Regions from separate parts of the Paenibacillus sp. FSL R10-2736 genome, predicted to be linked through region 2. Evidence: riboswitches for the same ligand, from Rfam matches in the RefSeq annotation. Region 2 holds a riboswitch; each other region holds the start of a gene.
What was found. Region 2 has a riboswitch for cyclic di-GMP ahead of NSQ73_RS32800 (choice-of-anchor A family protein). Riboswitches for the same ligand answer to the same signal wherever they lie in the genome.
Positions count from the first base shown of each region.

Region 1: linked by a shared signal. The riboswitch ahead of NSQ73_RS33560 (transglutaminase-like domain-containing protein) and the one ahead of NSQ73_RS32800 (choice-of-anchor A family protein) in region 2 are both predicted to bind cyclic di-GMP.
Region 3: linked by a shared signal. The riboswitch ahead of NSQ73_RS32305 (anti-repressor SinI family protein) and the one ahead of NSQ73_RS32800 (choice-of-anchor A family protein) in region 2 are both predicted to bind cyclic di-GMP.

Region 1 is NZ_JBBOBN010000002.1:1,239,586-1,250,304, forward strand. It holds gene NSQ73_RS33530 (NCS2 family permease) at 1-731, shown strand, start outside; gene NSQ73_RS33535 (hypothetical protein) at 1,023-3,017, shown strand; gene NSQ73_RS33540 (phospholipid carrier-dependent glycosyltransferase) at 3,014-6,853, shown strand; gene NSQ73_RS33545 (glycosyltransferase family 2 protein) at 6,935-7,912, shown strand; gene NSQ73_RS33550 (GtrA family protein) at 7,902-8,306, shown strand; gene NSQ73_RS33555 (class D sortase) at 8,379-9,032, shown strand; cyclic di-GMP riboswitch class I at 9,160-9,240, shown strand; cyclic di-GMP riboswitch class I at 9,314-9,394, shown strand; gene NSQ73_RS33560 (transglutaminase-like domain-containing protein) at 9,427-10,218, shown strand; rRNA gene NSQ73_RS33565 (16S ribosomal RNA) at 10,585-10,719, shown strand, end outside.
Region 2 is NZ_JBBOBN010000002.1:1,078,742-1,089,460, reverse strand. It holds gene NSQ73_RS32830 (Gx transporter family protein) at 1-210, opposite strand, end outside; gene NSQ73_RS32825 (NusG domain II-containing protein) at 194-583, opposite strand; gene NSQ73_RS32820 (HD domain-containing phosphohydrolase) at 791-2,305, opposite strand; gene NSQ73_RS32815 (alpha/beta hydrolase) at 2,821-3,786, opposite strand; gene tnpB (IS200/IS605 family element RNA-guided endonuclease TnpB) at 3,999-5,120, opposite strand; gene NSQ73_RS32805 (LPXTG cell wall anchor domain-containing protein) at 5,426-5,743, opposite strand; partial or broken gene NSQ73_RS32800 (choice-of-anchor A family protein) at 5,736-7,414, opposite strand; cyclic di-GMP riboswitch class I at 7,496-7,585, opposite strand; gene NSQ73_RS32795 (LPXTG cell wall anchor domain-containing protein) at 8,090-10,678, opposite strand; partial or broken gene NSQ73_RS32790 (choice-of-anchor A family protein) at 10,715-10,719, opposite strand, start outside.
Region 3 is NZ_JBBOBN010000002.1:960,280-970,998, forward strand. It holds gene NSQ73_RS32280 (L-lactate MFS transporter) at 1-1,209, shown strand, start outside; gene NSQ73_RS32285 (RNA polymerase sigma factor) at 1,654-2,235, shown strand; gene NSQ73_RS32290 (hypothetical protein) at 2,196-3,179, shown strand; gene odhB (2-oxoglutarate dehydrogenase complex dihydrolipoyllysine-residue succinyltransferase) at 3,631-4,923, opposite strand; gene NSQ73_RS32300 (2-oxoglutarate dehydrogenase E1 component) at 4,982-7,849, opposite strand; cyclic di-GMP riboswitch class I at 8,368-8,452, shown strand; gene NSQ73_RS32305 (anti-repressor SinI family protein) at 8,481-8,630, shown strand; gene NSQ73_RS32310 (helix-turn-helix domain-containing protein) at 8,779-9,111, opposite strand; gene NSQ73_RS32315 (TasA family protein) at 9,284-9,874, opposite strand; gene NSQ73_RS32320 (TasA family protein) at 9,944-10,540, opposite strand; gene sipW (signal peptidase I SipW) at 10,640-10,719, opposite strand, start outside.

The DNA of each region.
Region 1 (10,719 bases), 160 kb from region 2:
CTACGCTGGCTGCGATCCTGATGGGCGCTGTAGATTTCAGTTCCATTAATGATTCACAAGCCCATTGGATTCCGGACTTCACGCAACTCAACTTCTGGGAATTTGACTGGGAAGGCATTATGCACACCGGTATCGTTTCCGCAATTGCTACCTTTACGTTTGTAGAATTGTTTGATACCTTCGGTACACTTGTAGGTACTGCTGAACGTGCGGGAATCATGAAGGATGCTGAAGAAGGCAAAAGACGTGTTGGTAACGCCATGTTTGTAGATGCAGTAGCCGTTGCTGGTGGTGCGATGCTGGGTACTTCCACAACCACTGCTTATGTTGAGAGTGCTGCCGGTGTAGCTGAAGGCGGACGTACGGGTCTGACTGCAGTAACTACAGGTGTGTGCTTCCTGCTAGCATTGTTCCTAGCTCCGATTGTAGCGCTTATTCCCGGCCCTGCAACAGCCGCTGCACTGATTATTGTCGGTGTCCTGATGGCTCAATCCATCCGCGACATTGATTTCCAGGACATGGTCCTGGCGATCCCGGCCTTCCTGACCTTTGTTATTATGCCTTTCACTTACAACATCGCTAACGGTATTTCGTTCGGGATTGTCACTTATGTGATTCTGGCTTGCGTAGCGAATGTGGCTGGCAAGAAGAAATATGATATCCACTGGATGATGTGGGTATTGGCTGTTCTGATTATTCTGCGTTATGTTCTGATCGGCAGCCAAGGCTAAGAGAGAACGACATCCGTCTTTAAGTACACGGTTCCTTCATTAATATGAAGGGGCCGTTTTTTTTATAAAAATATAAGAATTTATTTGCTTCACGCTATCAATTATCCTTCTATTTCTCGCTGAAACGGTACCGTCCTTATAAAAGGACGGCAAAGCCGTTTCTACTTGTTATAGAAATGTATAGGTTTCACTGGAGAATCCCTCATAAGGAGGCTGCAGCTGGGGTTAACCTCTGCTTTACCCTTTTCTTCATCCAGTATTTAGATTATATTGTTGAAGAGGTGATAAACGTTGTCCGGCTTACTTACGAGAGCTTACAAGTCCTGCATTAACAATCCCTGGCCGTACCTATTGTTTCTGCTGGGGGCAATCGTTCGTATCATATACATAAATTCTATTCCTCCGGGACTGAACCAGGACGAAGCATCTATCGGCTATGATGCCTACGCCATTCTTCACTACGGGATGGACCGCAATGGTGTACATCTGCCTGTTCATCTTATCGCCTGGGGCAGCGGACAGAATGCGCTGTATGCCTACTTGTCCATGCCGTTTATTCTGCTGTTCGGCCTGACGCCGCTGTCTGTGCGGGCACTCAGTCTGGTCATGGGCTTGCTTGCCATGATTTTCTTCTACCTGATTATGAAACGGCTGTCCGCCTCATCCGGAGCAGGAATCGCTGCCATGTTCTTTATTGCAATCAATCCCTGGCATATTATGATGTCCAGGTGGGCGCTGGAATCGAATCTGTTTCCCACGATGATTCTGATAGCTGTGTACCTTCTGCTAAGATCCTTCGACAATCCGAGATGGTTTTATGCGTTTACCGGCATGCTGGCCCTCTCGCTGTATGCCTATGGAACAGCTTACTTTTTTGTCCCGTTATTTGCACTTGGTACGGCAATGCTTCTATTGTATAGCAAGATGCTTAAGCTCAGGACTCTCGTATGGAATGCCCTGCTGTTTGCAGTCATGGCACTGCCTATACTATTATTTATTGTTATTAACCGTTACTCCATGCAGGACATAGCCACTCCATTGTTCACTATTCCCAGGCTTACGATGCCGCGTGTGGAGGAGATCTCATCCGTGTTCAGCGGACAGCTGGGGAGGGCGGCTGCGGATAACTTCAGTGCATTCAGCAAGCTTATGCTTAGCGGGACTGACGGCTTGCCATGGAATTCAATTTCTCCTTATGGCTATGCGTACCCGATCGCGCTGCCCTTTGCGCTGCTGGGGCTGGTTGTCCTTATACATTCGTGGTGGACCAGGCGGCGGGAGAACGCAGGGTATGGAGTCTTGCTGCTCTGGTTCCTGATTGCCGTGCTGATGGCGTTTATTACAAGTGTAAACATCAACCGGATCAATATTATTTTTTATCCGTTCATCATGCTGGTAAGCGCCGGATTTGTGTGGCTTGCGGGGAGAGTCAAGGGAGCTGCCGTATTGGCCGCTGCAGTGTTTACAATATTTTTTGTCCTGTTCTCTAATGATTATTTCCGTGAGTTCCCCGGCCGGATCGGACCGGCTTTTTATGATTCTTTCGGTGAGGCGGTGCAGTATGCCTCCGAACACAGCCCGGGAGAAATCTATATTACCAATAATGTGAATATGCCCTACATTTATGTGCTGTTCTATGAGCGGATCAATCCGCAAGACTTCAAGGATTCCGCCGTTTACGCCAATCCGGGTGAAGCTTTCCAGCGTGTATCCTCCTTTGGGAGATACAGATTTGACGATTTGAACATGGTGCCTGCAAATGCCGCATATATCTTTGGGAATAGCTCTCCGCTTCCTGCGGCAAGTGCAGAATATACAGTTAAGCGTTTCGCCAACTACAGTGTAATGCTAACTAATGACAAAGCGGACGGGCTTCCGGCAGCTCCGGAGACTCCCGCTGCTGAATTTAGAAACGGGGGGTTTGAAGAAGGGACTTCGGGCTGGATATTCTCTGCGGGAACGGGAGTGGCTGACAATACGCCTTACGCCGGAACTAGGCTGGCTTATCTTGATGCGGGAGCTGACAGAAGCGTGTCACAGGTTTTTGCCGCGGCAGCCGGTGACTACAAGCTATCCGCCATGGTTAGTGCAGGCGGCAGCGGCGGCGGGAAGATCGGAATCCGTGCAGCCGGCACTGTGCTGGCAGAAGCCGAACTGCAGGCAGGGGAAGATTATCATCAGGTTACACTTCCTGCGGTCACGCTGGAGCAGGGGATGCAGGCAGAAGTTTACATAACCGGCGGTAACGGCTGGATTAACATTGACGAGGTGAGGGTGGAACGATGACCAAGAATACACGCGCGGCGGCAACCGTTATACTGATGCTCTTATTATTTATTCTTCCTGTAACAAACGTTTATGCTGAGGGGAATTTACTGCAGAATCCGGGTTTTGAGGATGGGGAGGACGGTGCGCCTGCCAGCTGGAGCAAAGATATGTGGATCTCGGGCGATGCCTCCGGTCTGCTGTCCGTTCAGTCCGAGGATGTTCACTCCGGCAGCAAAGCGGCAGTCATTGAGAACCTTGAACCCAATCACCTGAAGTGGGTACAGACGGTTGCCGTTTCGCCGGACAGCTACTATAAGATCTCGGGTTATGTCAAAATAGTCAGTACAGCAGGCGGGGGAATGGGTGCTAATATATTCCCGGTCGGGATTGGCGGCGGTTATCCCGCCACCCAGGATACAGCCGGCGAATGGCAGTATCTCGAGTTCATCGGCCAGACCGGCAAAGAGCAGACCGAGATCGGGATAGGTGCTGCCCTGGGCGGATATGCCAACCTGATTCAGGGCAAGGCCTATTTCGATGATCTGTCCGTAGAACAGCTGGATGCAGCTCCGGAAGGCGCGAACATTGTATCGCTGGACAGCGGGGCGCCGGCGGCCGGGGCGGATGCGGGCGGCGGGAGCCAGCCGGCAGAAACACCGCATAAGGTGTCACCTGCCAAGCTGCTGCTGATATCGGCAGTATTCAGTGTGTTCTTTGCTCTTTTATATCACAGAGCCTTCAGCAGTAAACGCCTGCTGAACCAGCAGGACGTGATCTATACACGCTGGCTGTATGTCCTGTTTGGGGTAGCGTTCATTCTGCGGATCTGGATTGGGCTGACTGCGCAGGGCTATCAGAATGATATGAATACATTCATGGCTTGGAGCCATCGCCTGACTGACCTTGGTCCGGGCAAGTTCTATGAAGAAGGCTATTTCGCGGATTACCCCCCAGGCTACTTATATGTACTGTACCTGCTGAGTCTGCTCCGCGGATTGTTTAATTTTGCGGGCGGATCAGGCGCAGAGACTGTGCTATATAAGCTGCCGGCCATCATCTCCGACCTCGTGCTCGGCTGGATCATCTACAAAGGCGCGCGTGCCAAGATCGGATCCGGACTTGCGATCGGGCTGATGATGCTGTTCCTGTTTAACCCGGCAGTGCTGATGGACTCTGCAGCGTGGGGACAAGCAGACTCCTTCTTCCTCATCTTCCTGCTGCTCAGCATAATGGGAGTAGTGGATAGAACCTTTGTACGCGCAGCGATCTTTTTCGCCATTGCCACACTGATCAAACCGCAGGCGCTGATTTTCACACCGGTCCTGATCTTTGCCTTCTATCATCACCGCGCCTGGAAGCAGCTTGCTCTGGGCGCTGTCTACGGACTGGGAATATTTGCTCTGCTCGCAGCCCCGTTCTTCTGGAATAACGGCGGTTTTGCCGGAGTGATTGATTTATATAAGAGCACTTTATCTTCTTATCCGTATTCTACAGTTAATGCATTCAATCTTTATGCTTTGACGGATCCGATGTGGTCAGCGCTTGATGTCACCTGGCTCGGCATACCTTACCGCATATGGGGCTTTATTTTCATACTTGTAGCGGTAGCTCTTGCAGCTTATTATTCCTTCAATACCAAGGACCGCAAGGATCTTTCTAAATCGTATTTCCTCGGCATGGTGCTGATCACGGTTGTCTTTGTATTTGGCACCAAAATGCATGAACGCTACCTGTATCCTGTTCTGCTCCTGTCTCTATTCACCTTCATTGAGAGCAAGGACCGGCGTTTCCTGACACTGTTTCTCGGATTCTCGCTGACTCAATATATTAATGTAGGCTATACGCTGGCCTATCTCAATACCGGCAGCAATCCGCCGACAGACGGAATTGTCCTGGTTACAGCGATTACTACCGTAGTTCTGGCATTATATCTGCTGTATGTTGGGTACGATGTATATATCCGCAAAGCAACAAAGCACCTGCCAGAGCCTGTTTCAACGCAGGCTGCATTTGAAGCAGATATGCGGCTTGCAGAGGGGATTCAGCCCCTTGCCAAGCAAGAACGTCGTTCCCCGCTGAAGCTGCAGCGCAAAGACTGGATCTGGATGATCGCGATCACGGTACTCTATGGAGCGCTTGCGCTTTATCATCTGGGGGATACCAAGTCGCCTGAGACCCTGTGGGAGCCTGCCGCCAGCGGCGAGAGCTTCTATGTGGATCTGGGGCAGGCCCACCAGCTGGAGCGGGTAAATATCTTCGGCGGTGTCGGCACAGGCAAGTTTCAGCTGGAGTTCAGCCAGACGCCGGATAATTGGAGCAGCCCGCTTGATGTGAGCGAGGATGTCGGCAATGTCTTCATTTGGAAAAGCCAGCCGCTGAACGTATCGGCAAGATACGTCAAGCTGACAGTCACCTCTCCGGGCTTCACCCTGAACGAAGTGGCGTTCTATGACAAGGAGGCACCGAAGACGCCTCTGCAAATTGCCGGTGTTACACCGGATGCCGCTGCGGCTCCCAAAAGAGGGACGCCAGCCAATCTGTTCGATGAGCAGTCCATGATCCCGGAGAACTCGAATTTCATGAACAGTACGTATTTCGATGAAATCTATCATGCACGGACCGCTTATGAACATTATCATGATATTGTCCCTTATGAGAATACGCACCCGCCGCTTGGCAAGCTGCTGATCGGTGCAGGCATGGAGCTGTTTGGCGTCAATCCGTTCGGCTGGCGTATCATCGGCACCCTGTTCGGCATTGCGATGCTGCCGCTGATCTATATCATGGCGATGCGGCTGTTCCGGAAGACTACCTATGCTGCATTAGCAGCCGGACTGTTCGCGCTGGACTTCATGCATTTCACCCAGACACGCATTTCAACGATTGATGTATACGGCGTATTCTTCATTATGCTGATGTTCTATTTCATGCAGCGGTATTATACGATGAACTTCTACCGTATGCCGCTGCGCACAACGCTGGTTCCGCTTTTCTGGTCCGGACTGTTCTTCGGAATCGGAGTGGCCTCTAAGTGGATTGTTCTCTACGGTGGAGCAGGACTTGCGGTGATGCTGGCGCTGGCGCTGTTTGAGCGGTATAGGGAGTATAAGGCCGCAGGCCGTCTGCTGGCTGAAGGCAAGCTGACCGGTCAGGAGCTCAAAGCTGCCTGCCGGACAGCGGACCAATCCTTCTGGAAGAACACCATCATCACATTGGCCAGCTGCATCATATTCTTCATTGCGATCCCGGTTATCATCTATAGTCTGTCCTTTGTCCCGGCGCTCTCTGCTTCAGCAGAAGGCTTCACCATTAAGGGACTGATTGATGCCCAGAAAAATATGTACAACTATCACAGCCAGCTTGTAGCAACGCATCCGTTCGCCTCCTCCTGGTGGGAGTGGCCGTTCATGAAACGTCCGGTATGGTTCTTCAGCGGCGGTGAAGGATTGCCGGAAGGCAAGGCCAGCAGTATCGTGACCATGGGGAATCCCCTCATCTGGTGGACAGGAATCTTCGCTATGCTGGCAGCCGTGTGGCTTACCGTGAAACGCCGGGACAAGAATCTGTACATGATCTGGATCGGGTTCTTCTCACAGTATGTTCCGTGGATGCTTGTGCCGCGTGAGACGTTCCTGTACCATTATTTTGCGATGGTGCCGTTTATGATTCTGTCGGTTGTCTATATCCTGAAGCTGCTTGACAGCAGATTCGGCGACGCCAAATACCTGCGGTATGCCTATGTGGCTGCTGCAGCCATCCTGTTTGTAATGTTCTATCCGGTGTTATCCGGAATGCAGGTTAACAGCAGTTATATCAATACTGTACTGCGCTGGTTCCCTTCCTGGGTATTCTAGGGGCACTATTTAAGAAGGCACATGTTTCAGAAGACAGTTTTATTGCGGGGTATCTCGTAGAAACTTATAGGAGGAACTAAGGTGAAAGCCAGATACAGTGTAATTGTCCCCATGTTCAATGAGGAGGAAGTCATTCAGGTAACCTATGAGCGGCTCAAAAAAGTAATGGATGGTTGCGGCGATTCCTATGAACTGGTTTTCGTCAATGACGGCAGCCGGGACCGCACGGCGGAGATCATGCGCGAGATCAGCAGCCGGGATGAGCATGTCAAGCTGATCGACTTCTCCCGTAATTTCGGCCACCAGGTGGCGATTACGGCTGGTATGGATTATGCCGAAGGCCAGGCAGTCGTGGTGATTGACGCAGACCTCCAAGATCCTCCTGAGGTTATTCTGCAGATGATTGCGAAGTGGAAAGAGGGCTACGAAGTCGTGTATGCCAAGCGGTTGAAGCGTCACGGGGAGACTTTATTCAAGAAAGTCACCGCTAAGATCTTTTACCGCCTGCTCAGCAGTATGACCAGTGTTGAAATCCCTACCGATACCGGGGACTTCCGGCTGATCGACCGTAAAGTCTGTGATGTGCTGCGCGGTCTGAAGGAGAAGAACCGGTATGTCCGGGGTCTGGTAAGCTGGGTAGGCTTCCGGCAGACCATGGTAGAATATGTGCGGGAGGAGCGCTTTGCCGGGGAAACGAAATATCCGCTCAAGAAAATGATCCGGTTTGCGCTCGACGGCATCACCTCCTTTTCCCACAAACCGCTCAAAATCGCATCTTATATCGGATTCTTTCTGTCCTTTTCCAGCTTCATCTATCTATTCCTGGTATTGTTCCAAAAAATCTTTACCTCCTGGACCGTACCCGGATGGGCATCTATAGTCGGCGTGAACCTGCTCTTCAACGGGATTGTACTGATGCTGCTGGGGGTAATTGGTGAGTATATCGGACGGATCTATGATGAGTCGAAGGACAGACCGCTCTATATTGTACGTGAGACCAAAGGCTATCCGGATGCGGAAATAGAAGACACGCGGAAGGAAAGCGATTATGCCAGATAAGAGATGGAGTGCGGGGTTCATCCAGTTCCTGAAATTCAATGCGGTAGGCCTGCTGAATACACTGATTGACTTTGCTGTATTCACACTGCTGCATTCCCTTGGGATGATCAACACCCCTGCGCAGATTATTTCCTATAGCGCCGGTACGGCCAACAGCTTCTTCTGGAACAAAAAGGTGACCTTTCGCGACCGGGACAGAGGTAATAAAGAGGGCTTCGACCGGATGCAGCTGGTTAGGTTTATCGTGCTGAACCTGGTGGTGCTTGGTATATCGGTGCTGCTGATTCATATATTGACCGATTCCCTTGGTATTCAAGTGTTGATCGCCAAAGTGCTGGTCACATTTGTTACGGTGATCATTAATTTCTTCGGAAGCCGGAAATGGGTATTCTGAAAATTAAGAAGCATTGCTTCTTAATTTTTTCCGGGAGGGTAACATCTATTCTATATTACGGAGGCGATTGTCATGCGGAAATTATCCTATTTGATTATACTTGCCGGGGTACTGATTATGCTCTATCCCAAAGGAAGCGAATGGTACAATGACCGTCAGCAGCAAAAGCTGCTGGAAGAGGCTGAACAGGCCTACAGTGAAATCGTTCCGTCTGCGTCAGCTCCGGCCAGTGCTGATCTAAGTAAGCCTTACGCGGAAGTAACCCAGCTGCTGGCGGATGAGTCGGCTGCGGAAGAGCCAGAACCCTCTGCTGCGCCTGAGATTGAAGTCGGAGGCAAGGTGATGGCAATCATCGAAATCGACAAAATAGATCTGAAGCTGCCTGTGCTGGAAGGCGCCACCAAGGCGAATATGAAGCATGCTGCTGCGCATATGAAGGAGACGGCTCCGCTTGGCTCTGCTGGGAATGCTGCAATTGCAGCGCATAGATCAAGAACTACGGGAAGGCTATTCAACAGATTGAATGAAGTTGGAGTCGGGGACACTATTTCCGTTACAACCGGCAAGCAGGCATACAATTATGTAGTTTATGATGTGACTATTGTGGAACCAACCGATGTATCCGTATTGAAAGGGAATAAGGATGACAAGATTCTAACACTCATTACTTGTGATCCGCTGGTGAATCCAACGCATAGACTTATCATTCACGCAAAGTTATCGTGATGTTTGTAGAATAATGACGGAAAAACTTAAAATACTTAAAATTTTTATTTGTTTTCGCGGAAATCTAGTGATTTAGGTCTTGATAATAGAAATAGATATGGTAAGATATAACTATACAAAGCTAATACACGATAAACGGCAAACCTATCGAAAGGTAGGGACGCAAAGCTAGAGGGCCTTCCCGTAAGGATGGCAGCCAGCTACCGAATGAAGAGGCTTTTTTTGTTTGTTCTTATTGTGAATCTAGCATTTTATGGTAGAAGCAAGGACAGATAAAGCTTATACGATAACGGCAAACCTATCGAAAGGTAGGGACGCAAAGCTAAAGGGCCTTCCCGTAAGGATGGCAGCCAGCTACCGAAAGGGGTTTTATCCAATGAAGAAGTTCTATTTAATGTTGGTTACACTATTCGTAGTGGTTACGTCGGTGCAGACAGGTACAGCTCAAGCTGCTAATGCGGATGCAAGCTGGTTGAACATAGGTCAACTTGATCAGGGTGTTATCGGAGTTTCTTATAATGTTCCTAAGGATAAGAAGATTAAGCTGATGATCACCAAAGATAATAACAGCTACACCTACAACTTATACACTTCCAAACCAACTGAAACATTCCCGCTTCAACAAGGTAACGGTTCATACAAGGTTTCCGTACTTGAGAACACTACCGGCAACAAATACAAAGTAATCTCTTCCGAGACGGTAGATCTTAGCCTGAGCAACGCCAACGCCGTATATCTGAGCTCCGTACAGAATGTTAAATGGAGTTCTTCCGATAAAGCAGTTCTGAAAGCAACACAGCTTACACAAGGTTTGACATCAGATGAAGACAAAGTGAAGGCTATCTATAATTATATCGTAGCCAATGTGAAATATGATTATTCCCTGGCTTCCAGTGTTACTACAGATTACATCCCTAACAACGACAGCACCTTGGCTACCAAGAAGGGGATCTGCTACGATTACGCTTCCTTGTTCGCTACTATGCTTCGCAGTGAAGGCATTCCTACCAAACTGGTTATGGGTAACACAAGTTATGTGACTTCTTACCACGCTTGGAATGAAGTGTTCCTTAATGGCAAATGGGTAACTATTGATACTACAGTTGATGCTGGACTTGCCAAGAACAGCAAAACAGCAGATCTGGTTAAAGTGGCAAGTAAATATACTGCAGCTAAGTTCTACTAAGAGCACAGATGCATTCATAGTTTCATTGAGGATAACCCGCTTAGTAACTAAGCGGGTTATTTTTATTTTGGAAAAGGTTGCTTTTTGGTAGAGAGATAGGGTATTATAAATAAGCGTTGTTGGAGCGGCAAACTTAATAAGAAATGACTTAAATAAGTGATTTCAAAATAAAGCTTGCATTACTCGAATGAACGTGATATATTATAAGAGTTGCTGGTGACGCGGTAAGCGCCGCTGACAACGAGCTTGATCTTTGAAAACTGAACAACGAGTGAGTATCGGAAATCACTTCGGTGAGATCCAAATTAGAGAATATAACAATTCTCGTCAGATGTTTCAAAATGAGCAATCGCTCTTTCTAAATACAATTTGGAGAGTTTGATCCTGGCTCAGGACGAACGCTGGCGGCATGCCTAATACATGCAAGTCGAGCGGAGTAAGAATGGAAGCTTGCTTCCATTCTTACTTAGCGGCGGACGGGTGAGTAACACGTAGGCAACC
Region 2 (10,719 bases):
CAGCACGAATACATCTCGTCCACGCAAAAAGTAAATACAGGTCAAAATCATAATATTGGCGAAACCCAGCTTGGCTCCGGGCATCAGCCCCATTCCCGCAAGCGGAATCTGAGCCTCGACAATACTCAGCACTACGGCAACGGCCGCGAAAATCGCAATAATGACCGTCCGCTTCAGCGCTGTAGCCGATTCACTACTGGACATAGGCATCTACTTCATCCTCCCCCGACCCGCTTGCAATTTCAACTAATACCCGGTGCGGAAGGCATACTATGGTCTGCTTGGGCAGCGTGATAAATCCAAAGCCGAGACATACCTGATCGGGACAATCCGCATCGTACATCTCAATCCCGTAATCATGCACCTTCAAAATGTTATAGCCCCGATCTGTGCGAATATCAATGGTTTGCTCTTCTTTGGTAAGCGTTACTGTTTTGAACAGCTTGCCGTCTACCGTTATATTGGCCGTAAGTTCCTTGCCCGGCCCACCTTTATCAGCATCATTTGACAGCCATCTCGGCACCAGAAAAGCGAGCGCAGCAATCAGAACGATAGAAATCAGCAGCACATCTGCGCGTTTCATAGAAATCTCCCTTATTTTTTAATTAAAATCCAGACTTAATAATTATAACGGTCCGCCCGCAATCCTTCAATGAATGTAGTCGTTAATTGTCGCATTTCAATGGCAGTTCACAAAATAGGCACGCAAAGCAGAAGCGGAACCCACCATAAACTGGATGGCATCCGCTTCTGCAAGAAATATAAGGATAACCGGAAGAACGCTGCATCCTTATCCTGTTTTGACGGGATAGCCTGTTTGAAGAGGTTCCGGCTTCCGTCCAAAGTAAGACAGAAACAAGCCGGCGAATTCCGGGTCCCATTGAGTGCCCCTTCCCTGCTCCAGAATAGCCAGTGCCCGGTCGTGATCCATCCCTTTGCGGTAAGGGCGGTTAGAGGTCATGGCATCATAGGCATCCGCCACAGCGATAATCCGGCCATGTAAAGGGATATCCGTACCGGCAAGGCCATCCGGATATCCTTTACCGTCATAACGTTCATGATGGGAACGGACGCCGCCCAGATAGGGTGCCATCTTTTCTACCGGTTCAATCTGCCGCAGAATATTCTCTCCAAGCACCGAATGGCTCTTGATCTGGTCAAACTCCTCATCGGTAAGGGCTTCTTCCTTGAACAGGATGCTGTCCCTCACCCCAATTTTGCCAATATCATGCAGCAGGGCCGTCTTGCGCAGATCGTCCAGCTGCTGCCCGGTGAGTCCAGCCAGCTGGCCGATAATGACAGAGTATTCCGCGACACGCAGGGAATGCCCTGCCGTGTAAGGATCGCGGGCATCCAGCGCCACAGCCAGTGTAGTGAAGTAGCTGCCCAGCAGCTGCCGGCTCTGTTGCTCCCGGGCCTGCAGCCCCCGGACCATCATATTAAACCCCGCTACAAGCTTAGAGAATTCATCGGAGTATTCATCCTGCACCTGAATCATATTGCCGTCCTTCACATGATTCATTGCCTGATACAGCTCATTAATAGGATGCTGCACACTGTTGGTCAGCAGCCATGCTGCAATGGAGGAGAAGAGGGTGCCGATCAGCAGCACCATACTCGCCCAGGCCCAGTAACTTTGAAGCCCCACCACAACTACAGGACCTACATGACCATTCAGACGAATATGGGTAGCCATGATAAACAGGAACAGCGGAAAGGTGCCGATCAGCATGCAGCTCACCAGAAACTTGGGACGGATAGGTACAAATACATGTCCTTCCAGGGAAAAGTCGACACCATACTGCTCCAGCGCCCGGTTCCTGAATTCTTTGATCAGCGGAATAATGGCCGTACAGGTCAGAAAAAATTCAATCAGCGCATGCATACACGCCACAAGAACAGCGCCGCACATAGCCAGAATCAGATAAAAATACGGGATAGTGATCCAGCCGTTGTAGATCATCCAGAATGTCATCAGGACAGCCGGGAGGGACAAGCCCAGAAGGTGAGGCCCCATAATCCGCTGAACCGCGCGCTTCGGCAATTGATGTGTATGCAGATATGCCTCTTCCAGCATAGACAAAGTAAGGTTATCTTCATACAGCGCAGTGCGTACCGGTCTGATCTGATTGATAAAAACACCGATCTCCATGACCGCCATGATCACGAATGACAGGGCGAGCACAAGCAAGAGCCTGAAGTATTCGATGCTGCTAATCTCCAGAGAGGAGAGCAGAATCAAACTCCCTACCGCCAGTACCGCTACTGCTGAGCCGAATATATAATTCCGGATCTGATTTTTCAAAAATCTTCTGTATAATCTCATCTGTCCCATCATCCGTCCCGGCCTCAGCCCAATATCCGCTTGCATTTCTATATATCGCATGTTATAATAATATAATATTTGTTTTCGTGTATGATTATCCCCATCAAGAAGATGTCAGGCCGGTGAATTACTTGTCTTTATTATCGGCAGTTTGGACACAAAATCTTACGTTTTCTTGCAGTACTTTTCCTTTTTATGAGATTAAATTCGAACATAGCATTCCGATTCGCACTGGCGCGGCCACGGAGCCGCAAGGACAAAAGAGAGGTAGGGCTTTTGTCGTATTGGAAGGATTTCTCTCGCCACACGGCTGCTGGAAATAACAAGGAACAACGACACCCGTTTCGCTCACAAACGGCGGGGGATTCATATACCGATAAGACATGGCTGGCTGCTTCCCTGACACAGGGAAAGGCCCCATGTGTGGAACATAATAAGCGCCCGATACCCGCTGTTTGCGGATATCGGGCGCGTCTACGTTCCGGGGACTTTTTTTAGACCCAATCAGCCGCTGCCGGGCTGTGTATATAACGTTCCACGAAGTCGCCTACTGTGCGGATATACTCCCTTTTATCCGTATCATAGGCAAGACCATGCCCCGCTCCATGCACCACCAGCTTCTCCTTCGGACTCTTGCAGGCATCATACAGCTCATCCATCATCGCAAAAGGCACAAACTTATCCGCATCTCCATGGATAAACAGAATCGGCACCCGGGCTTTACGCACCTGATTCAGCGCTGACGCTTCACCGAAATAATAACCGGCCTTCATCCGCGTTACCAGGCTGGCTATCTGCACAAAGGGAAAGCCCGGCAGATGATACATCCGCCACAGCTGGTAAGTCAGCTGCGCTTTGACTGAGGTGTAGCCGCAATCAGCGACAACGGCTTTGACCTGCGGAGGAAGTGGTTCACCGGCGGTCATTAACACTGTCGATCCGCCCATAGATACACCATGCAGCACAATTTGCGCCTCCGGCCCGGTCTCCTGCAGAATAAATCCGATCCACTGCAGATAATCACGGCGCTCCGGCCAACCGAAGCCAATGTAGTCCCCTTCGCTCTTCCCGTGACCTCTGGCGTCGGGCAGCAGTACATTATATCCCAGGTTGTCATAATAGTTTTTGGCGGTTGCCCCCATGTCCTTAGCCTTGCCGGAATAACCGTGGGCGATAATTACGGTACGGCCCGCAGCACGCTCTGAAGCCAGATAGTAGCCCTGCAGCTTCAGTCCATCTTCCGAGACCAGCTCCACTTCACGGAAGTTCTGCCGCGCCACCCATTCCGCCCCTTCCCCCCACGAAGCTCCGGCTACCGGCGGGTCCACCTTCAGATCCGGCGTCTTGCCCAGGAATTCCTTAGGCGCCCGCTTAATAGCCACTCCATAAAAGTAAAATCCGGCATAAGCCAAAATCCCCGCGATTACAACCAGCACTACTAGCAGGTATATACCCCACATAACGTTCACCCTTTCAGTAAGCAACCATCCCTTTGAGGAAATGTGTATTCTTGCTTTTGAATTCTCCCCCACTTAGCTAACGCTTGAAGTGGCGGATTCTTGCGAACAGAAGAGTACCCTCTTCTTATGGAGCAAGCGATCCCTGCGTTCCCGCAGTTTTACATTTTTGACGCAAGTGAAATGTTGAATTCTATCGTTTGGTTAGGTGGCGGTTAAACCGCTACTTGTTCAATATTGTGAGCGGCGTTTTCGTCACGGTCATGGATCGTCCCGCATGCCGTACATGTCCATTCCCGAACGGACAGGTTCTTCACCTCGGGGTGGATCGTGCCACACACATGGCAACGCTGACTGGTCGGCTCAAACGTGTCGGCGATCCGAAGATTTCGTCCATACCATTTCGCTTTATACGTCAGCTGTCGCACCCACTCGCCCCAAGACGCATCAGCAATGGATTTTGAAAGCTTGGGGTTCTGAATCATATTCGCCACACGCAGATGTTCGATACTAATCGTTTGGTTTTCACGAATCAGTCTCGTGGTCAGCTTGTGGAGGAAGTCATTTCGTTTATTGGCAATGCGTTCGTGAATACGAGCGATATGCTGCCTTGCTTTCTTCCAGTTGGAGCCGCCCGGAGTACGCCGAGCCATCCGCCGCTGCCAAAGCGCCAGCTTGTTCTCGTATTGACGGTAAAAGCGAGGATTGGCGATATGTTCGCCGTTTGAGCATACTGCATATTCTTTCAAGCCTAAGTCGATGCCAATAGGTGTATCCACTTGGGGCAGAGGGTTCTTTTGAACTTCGCAAACGAGCGAAACGAAAAATTTCCCGCTGGCGTTTTTACGAACGGTAGCGGACAATATCCGGCCTTCCAGCTTCCGGGAGTTTGCAAAACGTATCCAGCCGAGTTTTGGGAGCTTCAAGCGACTGCCCTCCATGGCGATATTCCCGTTGGTGAATTTGGTCGTGTAACTTTGAATCGGATGCTTTCGGCTCTTGAAGCGTGGCGCTTGATTTTGCTTCTTGAAAAAACGATCAAAGCTATCCGCCACATGACGAGCAGCCGACTGCAAAGCGATGCTATCGACTTCTTTCAGCCAGTCGTATTGTGCTTTTAAACCGGGGAGTTGTGTTGCACAAGCGTGATAAGACAAGCCTTTTCCCGTTTCCACATACCTTTGATTCCAAGCTTCCAAGAAGTAATTGAACACAAAACGGCAGCAGCCAAACATTCGACGAATGAGTTGCTGTTGCTCTGTATTGGGGTAGATCCGATATTTATAGGCTTGATGAACCAGGGGTTTCGAAGAAACCTCCTGCGCAGACACGAGCATGTGCAACACCTCCTTTTAGTGATCTCATTCATATTATAGCACATATGTTCGTATTGAAATCGAAAACTGCTGATTCATCCCCAACCTATCGAGGGTGGAGTATTCTCAGCTTTTTTAGATAAATAATTTGAGCATAGTATAGCATGGTATCCGTCCAACTAAAAACACTGCCGTCAGTCCGGCGCTGTCTGGTGTGTGTAAGTAGTGAGCTACGAATTGAATGCGCTCCCCGTATACAAAAAGACTGCTTCCCGGAGAATCTCTCCGGCAGCAGCCCTCATCCAAACACAGCGGCTTAATCATAATTATTTGCGCTTGTTCACTCTGGCAGTTCTTCTAAGAAGCAGGCCCAGACCGGCAAGAGCAACACCCGCAATATAGTACGGCGCAGGACTTGATTCACCCGTCTGCGGCAGGGTTTGCTCTGCAGTCACACTACCCAGAGGAATCTCGTCATCGATAATGATTTCTTCAGGTGCCGGTCCTGCTACAGGTGAAGGTCCAGGTGCAGGAACCTCCACAACTGGCTGTGGCGCTGTTGTTGTCATCACCGTCACAACCGGTGATGCTGCCGGCCCGAGAGGAACCGGGTCATCAATAATAGTCGTGTCAGTATCAGTCACAATAGTCCCAATCACTGTCGGAGCGGTTGATGTCGGAAATACGAAGCTTGGGACAAAGACGCTCGTGCTGGTTGCTGTTGGTGCCGCTGTAGGTGCCACTGTCGGTACAGCGGTCGGCACTGTTGTTGGTGCCGCTGTCGGTGTTGCCGTTGGCACTGTTGTCGGCGTTGCCGTTGGTGCCGCTGTCGGTGTTGCCGTTGGTGCCGCTGTCGGCGTTGCCGTTGGCGCTGTTGTTGGCGTTGCCGTTGGTGTCGGCGTTGGCGCTGTTGTCGGCGTTGCCGTTGGTGCCACTGTCGGTGTTGCCGTTGGTGCCGCTGTGTGTTGCTGTTGGCGTCGCTGCCGGTGTTGCCGTTGGCGTTGGCGTCGCTGCTGGCGATGCTGTTGGCGTCGGTGTCACTGCCGGCGTTGCTGTTGGCGTCGGCGTCGCTGCCGGTGTTGCCGTTGGCGTCGCTGCTGGCGATGCTGTTGGCGTCGGTGTCACTGCCGGCGTTGCTGTTGGCGTCGGTGTCACTGCCGGCGATGCTGTTGGCGTCGGCGTCGCTGCCGGTGTTGGCGTCGGCGTCGCTGCTGGCGTTGCCGTCGGCGTCGGCGTCGCTGCCGGTGTTGCTGTTGGCGTCGGCGTCGCTGCTGGCGTCGGCGTCGCTGCCGGTGTTGCCGTCGGTGTCGCTGCTGGTGTTGCTGTTGGCGTCGGCGTCGTTGCCGGTGTTGCCGTCGGTGTCGCTGCTGGTGTTGCTGTTGGCGTCGGCGTCGTTGCCGGTGGCGTCGGCGTTGCCGTTGGCGGATCTTGGCCTTTATAAGGTATATGGTGGGATTCTCCCGATCCTGAGAGCGAAGCTCCGATCAGATTCCCGTTGATTTGACCATTATTAAATTGAATAGAGGCATATGGAGCCAGCACAGATCCCAGAACTCCGATACCTTCGATTTGAAGACTGGTCGCTTGACTGAAGTTATATAACACTTTACTGTTCATAGCGTTATCCTTATTTCCGTTACCATTAATTCCAGTCCCCATATTCTTCATAGTTACTGAAGTACCGGAGATATTAACTATAGCTGTTGAGCTATCGGGAATCTTAATTCTCAACTCATTTGCACTAGACAGCTTGCTGCCGTCTACAGTAAATATGTTAACATCCGAATTTGTACCTTCCAAAAAGAAATTACCGGAGTTGGCAGTGGTAACCCCATTAACAGGCAGAGAAGCAAGCTGCTGAGATTTCTCACGGAGCAAACTGAACTCGGCTGCAAAGTCCACAACATTTACTTGTTGTTGTAAGCTTCCTGTTCCCCCGCGCGGGCCGCCGCTGCCGCTATAACTCCCCCGTAGACTACATCACCCACGGTTTCTCCCTGGGAATAATACAGATTACCACCGGCGATGAGAGAGTAGGCTTCCTTCGTTTCCTCACTAGTAAGACTATGTCCCACAGAATAATTAACATTTAAATTCACGTTTCCGCCGGCAGCTAATCTACCTTCAATATCACTATGTTTAACATCAACATCTCCCAAGATGAACACATTATACTTGGATGCATTGCCCGGCAAAGAGTTGCCCTCGGCTTTAACTGAGGTGCTCCCCAGTGAAATAATTCCGCCGCTTCCCACAATCAGAACTGCTATAAGTCCGAACACCGTAAGTCGTTTGAATTTTTTTAATTGGAACATACAGCTCACCTCACAGTTAATATAGATATAGGCCACATTTATATAACAAAAAAAGACCGCCGGAAAGAGGATTGCTCTCTTTACGGCAGTCGGACGATCATTGCGCTCCATCGCGCTTTAGACTCCTGGACTTTGCGTCCCGTCCTTTCGAACGGTTTGCGTTTATACGTCAGTGGAAGATTAGGTTGTGAAATTATGTACTAAATCAAACTTTTATACTAATGTCTATGACATTCGTTACTTTGGAACTATTTTTAGTTTATCCGCTATCAAGGCTGATTGTCAATGAAATCCTTTGAAACATCTGGTAATAGATTATATCTGCTGATTCATTCCAAAGCACTGTTACAAAAGGTTTTTTTAAAGAATCTATAGCTTTTTCACCTAAATCCCGATCCTCTCATCGCCCTCGATGGCACCTACAAGAATATTTTGGAACCATGTATAAAGAACTAATTTTAATATTACAATTTTTAATATAAACATGAGGGCCCATGATCGTAAAGACGCACCTCTTTCTCCTTAGCACATTTTCTTTTACGAGGAAACATAATAACAAATGTATATCCCACATAAAAAAGGCTGCTTTCAGGAGAACGTCTTCTCCCAAAGCAGCCTTTTCCCGATTTAGCGGTGATATCGCCAGCCTTTCGGAAAGGATCTTACGGATTGCATTTATTTACGTTTATCTGTTCTGGATCTTCTGCCGAGGAATATTCCCAATCCTGCAAGGGCTAGACCGACTAAGTAATAAGGAGCCGGACTGGACTCACCAGTCTTCGGGAGCGCGGCATCCGCAGGTACATTGCCTAACGGAATCTCTTCATCAATGATTGTCACAATCGGTGTTGGACTTGGTGTTGCGCTTGGGCTTGGCGTTAGGGTTGGACTTGGTGTCACCACTAACGGCCGAGGTGTTACTGTTGCCACAGGGCCCAAAGGCAGCGGATCATCAATGATTATGGTATCTGGATTTACAATATAGCCGATTATTGGAGTCGGCGTTGGCACTACATTAATAAAGACGGGCGGTGCAGACGATGGCACTGGTGCCGGTGGTAAAGTCGGCGCTGGTGTTGGTGTTGGTGTTGGTGTTGGTGTTGGTGTCGGCTCTGGCGTTGGTGTTGGTGTCGGCTCTGGCGTTGGTGTTGGTGTTGGTGTTGGTGTTGGTGTCGGTGTCGGTGTTGGGGTCGGTTCTGCCGTTGGCGTTGGTGTCGGTGCTACTGTCGGTGTCGGTGTTGGCTCTACTGTTGGCGTTGGTGTCGGTACCGCTGTTGGCGTTGGTGTCGGCTCTACCGTTGGTGTTGGTGTCGGTTCTGCCGTTGGCGTTGGTGTTGGCTCTGCCGTTGGTGTCGGTGTTGGCTCTGCTGTCGGCGTTGGTGTCGGTGCTGCCGTTGGTGTTGGTGTCGGTTCAGCCGTTGGCGTTGGCGTTGGTGCCGCTGTTGGCGTTGGTGTCGGCTCTACCGTTGGCGTTGGCGTCGGTGTCGGTGCTGCCGTTGGCGTTGGTGTTGGTGTTGGTGCTGCCGTTGGCGTTGGCGTTGGTGCCGCTGTTGGCGTTGGTGTCGGTGCTGCCGTTGGCGTTGGTGTCGGTGCTGCCGTTGGCGTTGGTGTTGGCGCTGCCGTTGGTGTTGGTGTCGGTGCTACCGTTGGCGTTGGTGTCGGTGCTACCGTTGGCGTTGGCGTTGGTGCTGCTGTCGGCGTTGGTGTCGGTGCTGCCGTTGGCGTTGGTGTTGGCTCTGCCGTTGGCGTTGGTGTTGGTGCTGCCGTTGGTGTCGGTGTTGGATCTGCCGTTGGCGTCGGTGTCGGTGCTACTGTCGGTGTTGATGTTGGATCTGCTGTTGGTGTTGGTGTCGGTGCTGCCGTTGGCGTTGGTGTCGGCTCTACCGTTGGTGTTGGTACTGCTGTCGGTGTTGGTGCCGCTGTTGGCGTTGGTGTCGGTGCTGCCGTTGGTGTCGGTGTTGGTGCCGCCGTTGGCGTTGGCGTTGGTGCTGCCGTTGGCGTTGGTGTTGGCTCTACCGTTGGTGTTGGTGTCGGTGCTGCCGTTGGCGTCGGTGTCGGTGCTGCTGTCGGCGTTGGTGTTGGCGCTGCCGTCGGTGTTGGGGTCGGCGCTACCGTTGGCGTCGGTGTTGGTGCTGCCGTTGGCGTTGGTGTCGGTGCTGCCGTTGGTGTCGGTGTTGGTGCTGCCGTTGGTGTCGGTGTTGGTGCTGCTGTTGGCGTTAGTGTTGGTGCTGCCGTTGGTGTCGGTGTTGGTGCTGCTGTTGGTGTTGGTGCCGCCGTTGGCGTTGGTGTCGGTGTTGGTGCCGCTGTTGGCGTTGGCGTTGGGGTCGGCGCTACCGTTGGTGTCGGTGTTGGTGCTGCCGTTGGCGTTGGTGTCGGCGCTGCCGTTGGCGTTGGTGTCGGTGTTGGTGCCGCTGTTGGCGTTGGTGTCGGTGCTGCCGTTGGTGTCGGTGTCGGTGCTGCCGTTGGTGTCGGTGTTGGCGCAGCTGTTGGCGTTGGTGTCGGCGCTGCCGTTGGTGTCGGTGTTGGTGCAGCTGTTGGCGTTGGTGTCGGTGCCGCCGTTGGCGTTGGTGTCGGTTTCACTGTCGGCGTTGGCTTCACTGTCGGTGTCGGTTTCACTGTCGGCGTTGGCTTCACTGTCGGCGTTGGCTTCACTGTCGGCGTTGGCTTCACTGTCGGTGTTGGCTTCACTGTCGGTGTTGGCTTCACTGTCGGCGTCGGTTTCACTGTCGGCGTTGGTTTCACTGTCGGCGTCGGCTTCACTGTCGGCGTTGGTTTCACTGTCGGCGTTGGTTTCACTGTCGGTGTTGGCTTCACTGTCGGTGTTGGCTTCACTGTCGGTGTTGGCGTCGGAGTGCACTTAGGTGTCGGCGTTGGCTTCACTGTCGGCGTCGGCTTTACCGTTGGTGTCGGCGTCGGCTTCACTGTCGGCGTCGGCTTTACCGTTGGTGTTGGTGTCGGCTTCACTGTCGGTGTTGGCGTCGGAGTGCACTTAGGTGTTGGCGTTGGTTTTACCGTCGGTGTCGGTTTCACCGTTGCTGTCGGTGTTGGTGTTGCGGTTGGTTTTACCGTCGGTGTCGGTTTTACCGTTGCTGTCGGTGTTGGAGTTGGTTTCACCGTCGCCGTCGGCGTTGGCGTTGCGGTCGGTTTCACTGTTGGTGTCGGGCTTGGTGTTGCGGTTGGTGTTGGCGATGGGCTGGGTGTTGGTGTTGCGGTCGGCGTCGGACTTGGCGGCGGTCCATCTCCCTCGTATGTTCCAAGGTGCATTTCTACTCCGCCGCTAAAAGACTTGGCAATTAGCGTTCCGT
Region 3 (10,719 bases), 120 kb from region 2:
CAAATGGGACTCGGTACAATCTACACCTGGAGCTTGTTCAATGCCCATCTTGTCAGCAAATTCGGCTGGGAGCTCAGCTCTGTTTCGATAACTTTTTCCATCACCAGCTTTGCCCTGGCCTTCGCGACACTATTCGCGGGGAAACTGCAGGACCGGTTCGGCCTCCGCAGACTGACCGCTGCTGCCGGGATTATGCTGGGGCTTGGTCTGATTCTAAGTTCGCAGGCCAGCTCCCTCCCGATGTTCTACCTGCTGGCTGGCGTAGTTGTGGGGTACGCAGACGGTACAGCGTATATTACTTCACTATCCAACTTAATTAAGTGGTTCCCGAAGAACAAGGGACTGATCTCCGGTGTATCCGTAGGTGCTTACGGCACGGGCAGTCTGATCTTCAAATATATCAACGGCAGCATGATTGAGTCGGCGGGCGTGTCGAATGCTTTTCTGTACTGGGGCTTCATAGTGATGATTATGATCGTAATCGGCTCAATGCTGGTCCGGGAAGCGCCGGTGGCGGCCCCGGCATCGGTGGGTGCGGCTGCCGGGAATCGCATGAAGACAGCCGCTGGAGCTGTTATCGCGCCGAAAGACTACACTGTTAAAGAAATGCTCCGCACGAAGGAAGCATACCTGCTGTTCGTGATCTTCTTCACCGCCTGCATGAGCGGCCTCTATCTGATCGGCATCGTGAAGGATATCGGTGTGCAACTGGCCGGACTGGATGTTGCGGCAGCGGCGAATGCTGTAGCGATGATCGCGATCTTCAATACGGCCGGACGCCTGATTCTGGGTGCATTATCCGACCGCATGAGCCGCTTGAAGCTGATTAGTGTAACGCTGGCTGTTACGGCTGTAGCGATGTTTACTCTCAGCTACGCGACCCTCAGCTACGGCATATTCTTCACCTGTGTGGCGGCGATTGCCTTCTGCTTCGGAGGTAATATTACGGTGTTCCCGGCGATTGTCAGTGACTTCTTCGGCTTGAAAAACCACAGCAAGAACTATGGCATTGTCTATCAGGGCTTCGGCATCGGTGCGTTGTCCGGCTCGTTCATCGCCGCGTTCCTGGGCGGGTTCAAGCCTACGTTCATCGTGATTGGTCTGCTGTGTATCCTGGCCTGCATCCTGGCGGTTTCCCTGAAGCCTCCGGTAGCAGGGCAGGCAAAAGTAAAGGGAATGAGCCTGAAGCCTTCACGGCATACGGCTTAACCATATATAGGTTGATGTTGGCTTGAAAGAGACAGAGACAAAGAGTGTCGTAGAGAAAGAGTACTGTATAAAGAGTGTCGTAAAGTAAGAGAATGACGGGCAACGAGTGTAGTAAAGAAAGAGTGTTGGAGACCAAAAGACTGGTTTCGGAGAAGAGATGTCCATACTTCCGCGTGAGCGGAGGGGGATGTCTCTTTTTTGTTCTATGGTGAGGGATAAGAGTCCGGAGGGGGCCGGATGAGAGGTGGAACGTGCATAAATCAGCCTTCAATAAATCTGCTAAAGTTATATTATATTGGATTGAAAGACTACATAGGATGAAGCCTGCAAAACCGTTTCTACTCGAATAAAGTTGTGCCGTTAGGCACTTTTTGCAGAAGTCAGGTGTTATAAAGTTATACAAGCAAGGAGGTGAGGGCAACGTCACAGGAGAATATGCCGGATATGCGGCAGGTAGAGGCGGTCATTATCAGGGTTCAACAAGGGGAGCAGGAATCCTTTGCGTTCATTGTGGATGCTTTTCAGCAGCCGGTTTACCGGTATTGCTGCCGGATGCTGGGGAACAGGCAGGATGCCGAGGATGCGGTGCAGGATGTGCTGGTCAAAGCCTATCAATCCATCAGAGGGTACAAGCCTACGGTTAGCTTCTCGGCTTGGCTGTACCGGATTGCCGGCAATCATTGTCTGAACCTGCTGCGCCGGCGGCGGATGCAGGGGCACTTCCTGCGGGTGTTCCGTCCCGATACGGCGGCAGCGGCCGGTCCGGAGCAGACGCTGGAAGAGCGGCTATACAGTCCGGCGCTGGAGGCTGCACTTGGACGGCTATCGCTGGAGGAACGGAATTTGCTTGTTCTGCGGGTATTTGAAGAGCAGACCTTTCTGGAGATCAGCGCCATTCTGAATATCAGTCCCAATGCGCTGCACAAAAGGATGGAGCGGATCAAACGAAAAGTGCGGGAAACGATGCAAGCGGAGGAGGGGATATCATGGAACGGGCAGGAATCGGCAATGAGTACCAAGATATAAGAGACGCTGCAGTCCGTGAAGAGCAGCTATCCGTAATTGAGGTTACTGACAGAGTTATGGCCCGTGTGCGGGGGACTGAACAGAAGCGGAGTCCGCGCGGGATCAGATTCGCCGGTAAAACGGCTGCGTTCACAGGGATGCTGGTTATGCTGCTGCTGATCACAGTAACAGCCTACGCTGCCTCGGAGTATATTCAGATCCGGAATAAGGCAGGCGAGGTGAAGGTACAGCATCAGGCAGAGAACCCCAATCCGGGACCGCCGGCTGCGTATAACAAATATGCATGGAAGCTGATGGATTTTGCCAAACCGGGGGAACTGATCGCCTATTTCGTCAGAGGAGAGAAGCTTCCTGAAGGGGCGGAATCGGCACTGCAGTTTGCAGGCAAGGAGCTGCGTCTGACCGATTACCCGGCTTTCCTTGGAGAGATGAATAAATTGAAGACGCCTGTATTGCCCAAGGAAGCCGGAGGTTATGAATTTAAGTATGGCACGATACACCCCGGCTCACCCTTAGTCGCGGAACGCGATGAAAATCCGCTTTACCGTCAGACTCTTGACGAACTGATGGCTGAGGCGAAGCAGAATACCGGCCGCAATCTGTTCATGAAGGCGATCCCGTGGACCGAAGCGGCTTCTATTGGCGGCAAGTATACCAGAGAAGGGGCGGTCATCGAAATAGGGGCTACCCTGCTGCATGGAGGCAATGTGCAGGTCATGCTAAGACCGGAGGTGGCCGCAGAGAAGCTGGAGGTAGAGGGCCGTGAGATCGTATACAATCACGCCGACAAGCCAGAGGTACGGCCGGATATAAGCTACCATTACCTGAACTGGTACAACGAGCAGCAGGATGCGTATTATATTGTCACCACCTACGGTGACCGGAAGCTGACCAAGGAGCAGCTGCTGGATTTGGCGGGCAAATTGATCCGGGGCGGGCTGTAGGGGGCGGTTCTGGTGAGTGATTTTGTTAAGTTCAGTCTATACGGGCATAAATGTTGTACGTACTGCAACATTGGTTCATAAATACCGGCTGTTCAGGAGGATTGTTGTATGAAATACAACAATAGCTTCGTTAATCGGCCTGGAACGAGGGAATTGCTGCCTTTTGTACAACAATTATAGATTTAGGCCGTGTTATTGAGGGAAATGTTGTATTCTGTGCAGGATTTTAATAAGCACTCCATGTGCAAAGGATGAATCGGGCAACTCTTGCTTAAACAGCAGCCGGAAGTCCAAATATTCATCGTTGAGCAGCCAGCAGCTTAAGTGAATAGATTGAATTCAATTTAGGTATTAAAAGGCATCCAAAAAGGCATCCGTAGAGCGAATACGCTCTACGGATGCCTTTGGTGTTCACACGTATGAGGAATGAAGCATGCCCCGGGAGGAGGGCTTAGCCCTCCAACAGCAGCGCTTCAGGGTCTTCCAGTAATTCCTTGACCTTAACAAGGAAGCCTACCGCCTCTGAACCGTCCACAATCCGGTGATCGTACGATAAGGCGACATACATCATCGGACGGTTGGCTGTCCGCTCTTCATCCAAGGCGATCGGACGAAGCTGGATCTTATGCATGCCGAGAATGCCGACCTGCGGCGTGTTGAGGATCGGCGTAGACAGCAGAGATCCGAATACACCACCGTTGGTGATCGTGAAGGTACCGCCCTGCAGCTCCGGCAGACTGAGCGTGTTGGCGCGCGCTTTGGAGGCGAGCTCGCCGATCTTGCGCTCGATTTCCGGGAAGCTGAGCCGGTCGGCATCGCGGACGACCGGCACGACCAAGCCTTCTTTGGCAGCTACGGCAATGCCGATGTCATAGTATTTCTTCAGCAGGAGATCCTCACCATCGATCTCGGCATTCAGCAGCGGATAAGCCTTGAGTGCGCCGATCACGGCTTTGGTGAAGAAGGACATGAAGCCGAGTCCGACCTCATGCTTCTCTTTGAAGGCATCCTTGCGGCGTTTGCGGATGTCGAGAATAGCGGTCATGTCCACCTCGTTGAAGGTGGTCAGCATGGCAGCCGTCTGCTGCGCTTCGACCAGGCGGCTGGCAATCGTCAGCCGTCTGCGCGACATGCGCTTGCGCTCGGTCGCTTTGCCGTCCTCGGCATGCGGCGCCTTGCCCGCCGGCGCGGGCGGCTTCACCGGCTCCGGCCGCGCCGCCGCCGCCGGAGCTGCAGGCGCAGCGGCCTCCGGCACGGCTGCGCCATGGCCGTTCACATCGGCCTGGCCGATCCGGCCGATGGGGTCGCGGGCACTGACCTCGCCGAGGTCGATGCCCCGCTCCCGGGCCAGCTTGCGCGCCCCCGGCGAAGCCAGGGCCGCAGAGCCCGCCGCCGCACCTTCGGAGGCGGCCGGAGCACTTGCCGCTTCCGGCTTACCGCCGTCAGAGGCACTGCTGCCCGTCGCTGCACTCGCCGCTTCCGGCTTGCCGCCTCCTACTGCCGCACCGTCGGCGCTGCCGATAATGCCGATAGCTTCGCCAACGGCAACGTTCTCGCCCGCCTGGCGCAGGATGGAGGAGATGACACCATCCTCCTCCGCACTGATCTCCAGGTTGACCTTGTCGGTCTCAAGCTCCGCGAGCACATCGCCCTGGCCGACAGTGTCGCCCTCTTTAACCAGCCATTTGTAGATCGTTCCTTCGGAAATGGATTCGCCCAAATCGGGTACTTTAATTTCGGACACAGGCCGTTACCTCCCCAAATATAGTAGTTTACGTTATCGAGAGACCGCCTTGCTGCTGTCAGGAAGACGGTACAGGTGCTTGTACTTGAGCGTTTAGTTTCAGGGCTTCTCTAACGATGCGCCGCTGCTCGAAGCTGTGCACATCCGCATAACCGCTGGCCGGGCTGGAGCGCTCCGGACGGCCGATATACTGGACGGTAACATTCTGCGGGGCAATGGCGCGCAGCCGGGGTTCGGCGTAGCTCCAGCCGCCCATATTCTTCGGTTCCTCCTGCACCCAGATGATTTCCTGCAGGGAACGGAACGAACTGAGATGAGCGCCAAGCTCACGTTCCGGGAACGGATACAGCTGCTCCAGGCGGAGAATATGCAGCCAGGAGAAGTCCTGTCCGCGGGCGGCTTCCAGCTCAGTCTGCAGGTCGATGGCGACCTTGCCGCTGCATACCACCAGGCGCTTGACCTCTTCGGGCTTGCTGCCGAGCAGCGGTTCCGGAAGCACGGGCTGGAAGCTGCCGGATGCGAGATCAGCACCGGCCGAGGTACTGCGCGGATTGCGGATCAGGCTCTTCGGTGCCATGATTACCAGCGGCCGGGCGTCGGGCTGTCCGCAGAGTGCAGCCTGACGGCGCAGCAGATGGAAATACTGGGCCGCGCAGGTCAGATTCGCTACGGTCCAGTTCTCCTCGGCGGAGAGCTGCAGATAACGTTCCAGCCTGCCGCTGGAGTGTTCCGGTCCCTGACCTTCATATCCATGCGGCAGCAGAATCGCAAGATTGCTGCGTTGTGTCCACTTGGCGCGTCCGGCGGAGATGAACTGGTCGATAATGACCTGGGCGGCATTGGCGAAATCGCCGTATTGCGCTTCCCAGAGCACGAAGGTCTCCGGTGCGAACACATTATAGCCGTATTCATAGCCGAGTACAGAGGCTTCGGACAGCGGGCTGTTGTAGACGCCGAAGGAGGCGCGGGAATCCTTAAGCTGGTGAAGAGGGGAGAAGAGCTCCCCGCTCTCACTGTCATGCAGGACAAGGTGGCGGTGAGCGAAGGTGCCGCGCTGTGAATCCTGTCCGCTGAGGCGGATCGGCGTGCCGTCCTTCAGAATGGTAGCGAAGGCCAGGGTTTCGGCCAGCGCCCAGTCTACCCGTTCACCGTCATTGAGCGCATCCTTGCGCCGCTGCAGAATCCGCTCCAGCTTCGGATAGACTGTGAAGTCGGCCGGTACGCTCAGCAGCTCACGGTTAATCTCCTGGAGGCTAGCCAGCGGAACCGCTGTAGGGTGGTGCACCGGTGTTCCCGTATCCAGGACGACCGAAGTCTTGGACTCGGCGTTCTTCTGTTTCCCTTCCTTCATCTGCTCGAAGGCCTGCTGCAGCACACTCTCGGCCTCGGCAATCATGTTCTTCACCTCATCGGCTGTAACGACCTTCTCGCGCTGCAGGCGTTCCGCATAAACGCGGTAGACGGTAGGGTGGTTGCGGACCTTGCCATAAACCACCGGCTGGGTGGTTTCCGGATCATCCATCTCATTATGGCCGTGCCGGCGGTACCCGATCAGATCAATCAGGAAATCCTTCTTGAACAAATGGCGGTAAGCGCTGGCCATACGGACGGCAGCAATACAGGCTTCGGGGTCGTCGGCATTGACATGCACTACCGGGATCTCATAGCCCTTCGCCAGATCACTGGCGTAATGCGTGGAGCGGGAATCTTCACTTTCGGTGGTGAAGCCGATCCGGTTATTGACGATAATATGCACAGTGCCGCCATTCTGATAACCTTGCAATTTGCCGATATTAAGTGTTTCCGCAACAATGCCTTCACCAGGGAAGGCGGCATCGCCATGCATAAGCACGGCCATGGCTTTGTCCGTATTCAGCTTAGGCAGGCCTGGGGTGCCCCGTTCCTCCTGGGCTGCACGCGTGAAGCCTTCAACGACCGGATTCACGAACTCGAGATGGCTCGGGTTGTTCGCAAGCGTGATGCGGGTACGCACAGTTTCGCCTTCGCGGACGGCGCGGTCGGCGCCTAGATGGTATTTCACATCCCCGCTCCAGCCATAGGTGACACCCATGGAGCCTTCGGACGGGAAGAGCTCCTTGTTCGGCGAATGATGGAATTCCGAGAAAATAATATCATAAGGTTTGCCCAGAATGTGGGCGAGCACATTAAGTCTTCCGCGGTGGGCCATACCCATCAGGATATGCTCTGCGCCGTCATGTGCGGCAGCGCGGACAATTTCATCCAGCATAGGCACGAGGGCATCATTGCCCTCCAGGCTGAAGCGCTTCTGGCCGACGAAGGTCTTATGCAGGAAGGTCTCGAACTGCTCTACCTGAATCAGGCGTTTCAGCAGCTCTTTGCGTTCCGCATGGTTCAGTGGAGCAGGCGACGTTGTGGATTCCGCCTGGCTGTTGAGCCAGCGCAGCTCACGCTCGTCATGCACATGCCCGAATTCATAGGCAATGGTCTGTGTGTAGGCCTGGCGCATTCTGTGAACGGCATCCATAGCGGTATGCACGCCCTCAGGGGCATTCTCCCAGATCAATGAAGCCGGCAGGGCATTCAGATCTTCGCGCGTCAGCTCATAGGTCTCGATCTCCAGCCATTTCGCCATCGGGTTGGTGCTCCGCTCCAGCGGATCGATATCGGCAGCCATATGGCCGTATATTCGGATGTTAGCCATTAGCTTGGAAGCTTTAACGGCTTTCCTGAGCCACTCTGTATCTCCTGAGATGGCGGGGGGAGGCGTCTTGACGGCATCCGGAGCCAGGGGAGGCGGGCCGGATACTGTGAAGAGGTCGCGGTAATGATGCTCTACGGAAGTGGGGTCCTTGACAAACTGCTCGTATTTCTCCTGAATGTAGCCCAGATTGGGACCGTAATACTTGCTCCAGACAGATTCGTTATAGGGCTCTTTGACGGCCATGAGTAGGTCCTCCTAACGGATAAACTCCACATGCGGTATATTAGGAACACCGCTTAGCGGAGCTGCGATGTTTGCGGTTTCATTCTCATCTTATTGTGCTACTTTCCGGCAGGGTAATCAATTCATACTTTCGTGCAATCCGTTCGCAAAACGGTATGATTCAGCAGGGGATTCATACGGAACAATCATAAATTTCCCGGGTGAAGCCGGAAAAATAAAATATCGTTAAAATTAATAAAAAATTAAGGGATTTAGGTGGTTGTAAATCATAGAAATGGGTAATTGTTTCTATATTGTGTTACGGGATTAATATCTATTTAGTATATTTAAACTAATTTGGACGGATTGAAGATGAATTGGGATTATTTATACAAGCTATTGGCAATTTTAGCTAAGGGTCTTCACGATTTAACATAAAAAAATTCCAGAAAACGACACACTTTTCATGTAAGATCTTGTATAATGTTATTGCGGAGAACGGTTTCATCGATTCTTTTCAGATCCTTTCATGTAAAGGGTCCAGTAAAGGGTAAACCTGCCGAAAGACAGGGGCACAAAGTCTCGGATCTAAAGTAGAAATACTATGATGGCCGGACTGCCTGGGGACGCGAAAATTCTAGGAGGAGATTTCTTGGATAAGTCCAACCAGGGGAATGACGAACTGCAGGCAGTTGATCTGGATTTAGAATGGGTGCATTTGCTAATGTCTGCTAAGCAGGCTGGCATCCAGGCAGACGAGATTCGGCGTTTTTTTACTGAAAAAGCACTCCAGGCGATGTAGGGCATTCAGCATTGTACGGATACATACAGAAGAGGGCACAGCGGTGTACACGCTGTGCCCTCTTCTGTTGGAATTTACATGTTGTTTCGGGGTCCCCGCAAAGTACCTGGGTAATCATCGAGGCTGCTGCCTCACTTTGTGGGGTATTTCAGTTATCCTTCTGCTCCAGCCGCCATTTCTGATAATCGAGAAACTCCTTGAATTCACGTTTGCTTATACCAGAGGCCATCGCATCCTGAACCAGCCTGAACCATTCTCCATCGAGAACCGGCTCTGCAGTTTCTGCAATTCCGCCATACAGTAATACGTGAATGGATACTTGGAGTGCATCGGCAATTTTTTCGATAAATTGAATGGAGGGGTTGGATTGGATATTCCGTTCGACATTACTTAAGTATGATTTCGCCACGTCAGCTTTATCCGCAAGCTCGGATAAAGAATAACCCTTCTCCAGCCGGAGCCTATGGATGCGGCTTCCCATATTATCTGACACGATTACAACGCCCTCCGTACTTTTTGTTATCAGTATAACAAAAATTCGCAAAACGGACAAAAACCCTTGTTCCTGCCAGAAGCTGGCGGGGAGAGACAAAACGGCATATCCAGCCCGGATGAGGGAGGATATGCCGTTTTGTGTATATAATTTAATAGCCTTATTTAGCTTCTCCCAAACCTTGCGTAGCATTGAATGTCCAGTTCAGCGCCAAGCCGTCACCCTGGAAGATATTCTGATCCTGGGTATTGTCAACGAATTCGAAAGCAATCTTGAAGGTTTTGGTTTGGGTAGCGGCGATGCCTCCCGGCAGTACACCCGCCGTTACGAGATCATAGCTGGAAGTGTTCTTCAGGTCCTTCAGGGAGATCTCGGACAGCACATGGCCGGCAAGCGGACCGCTGGTATAAGAGCTGTCGAGAAGTTTGATTTTGAAGTGATCTCCAAGATCCTGGCCGGCATTATCGCCCTTCGCATCAGTTACAGTGTAGCTGGTGGCCAGCGTTAGGAGTTTGATATCCAGGGTGCCGTCATTGGACAAGGTGAACGTGCGTACGGTGTAATCACCCGGTTTCAGATTGGTCAGGGCAACAGGTGTATTAAAGGAAGAGCCGAGCTTCAGCGTGCCTGCCGCGAAGGTTGCCGTGCTGGTTGCTGTGGAGCTGAAGTAAGCGAAGGTGCCCCCTCCGATTAAAGACAATCCCAGTGCTGCCGATGCTACGCCAAGACCCAATGTTTTTTTGATACCCATAATTAATTTCCTCCTCGAGTATATTATGTTTTTTTAAGATCGGTGATCAGGAATGCATATACAGATAGATTATTTGAGGGCGCCTTTTTCCTGGTTGGCTTCGAAGTTCAGGGTCAGGGCCAGTGTATCGCCTTGATAGTAGTTTTGCGGCTGGAAGGTTTCCTTGAAGGCAAACTGTACGCTCAGTTTATCTGAGGTGCCTGCTTTGATGCCCCCGTTCTCTACACCAAAGATTCCGCCGAGAATTCCCTTGGCTACAAGATCCGGACTTTGCTGCTCAAGTTCGGCCAGTGAAACGACCAGGACAGGTGATGTTACCTTATCCTTGTTAACTAGGAACGTCACAATAATATCGTCTTTGAGATTATGGGCGCCGTTATCCCCCTGGGCATCTGTAATGACAGATGAGGTACGCAGAACAACTTTGGGAATATTGAGCGTTCCGTCATTTTTCAATTTAAAATCTCTTAGGATCGTATCCCCCGGTTTAAGATTGCTGAGATTGACAATAACGGAGGGGTCCGAATTAAGTAATAAAGTTCCGTTGTTAAAAGAAGCTGCAGTGGTGGAGGTACTGCTGAAGTAAGCGAAGGTTCCTCCGCCGACCAGGGTTAATCCGAGTGCTGCCGATACAACGCCGAGACCTAATGTTTTTTTAACGTTCATTTGTTCATCCCTCTCTCATCGTTCTTTTTTTGTCTTTACCTGTCTTCGGGGAAAATTTATTGTTGCTCCGCGTTTCGTAAACGGGAGAGGACAATCGGTTTATTGCACAATGTCTGGAAGGGTATCCGGTCCGCCGGTCACCGCTGGCCCTGCATTCTTCTTCTCCAGTGCCGCTACGG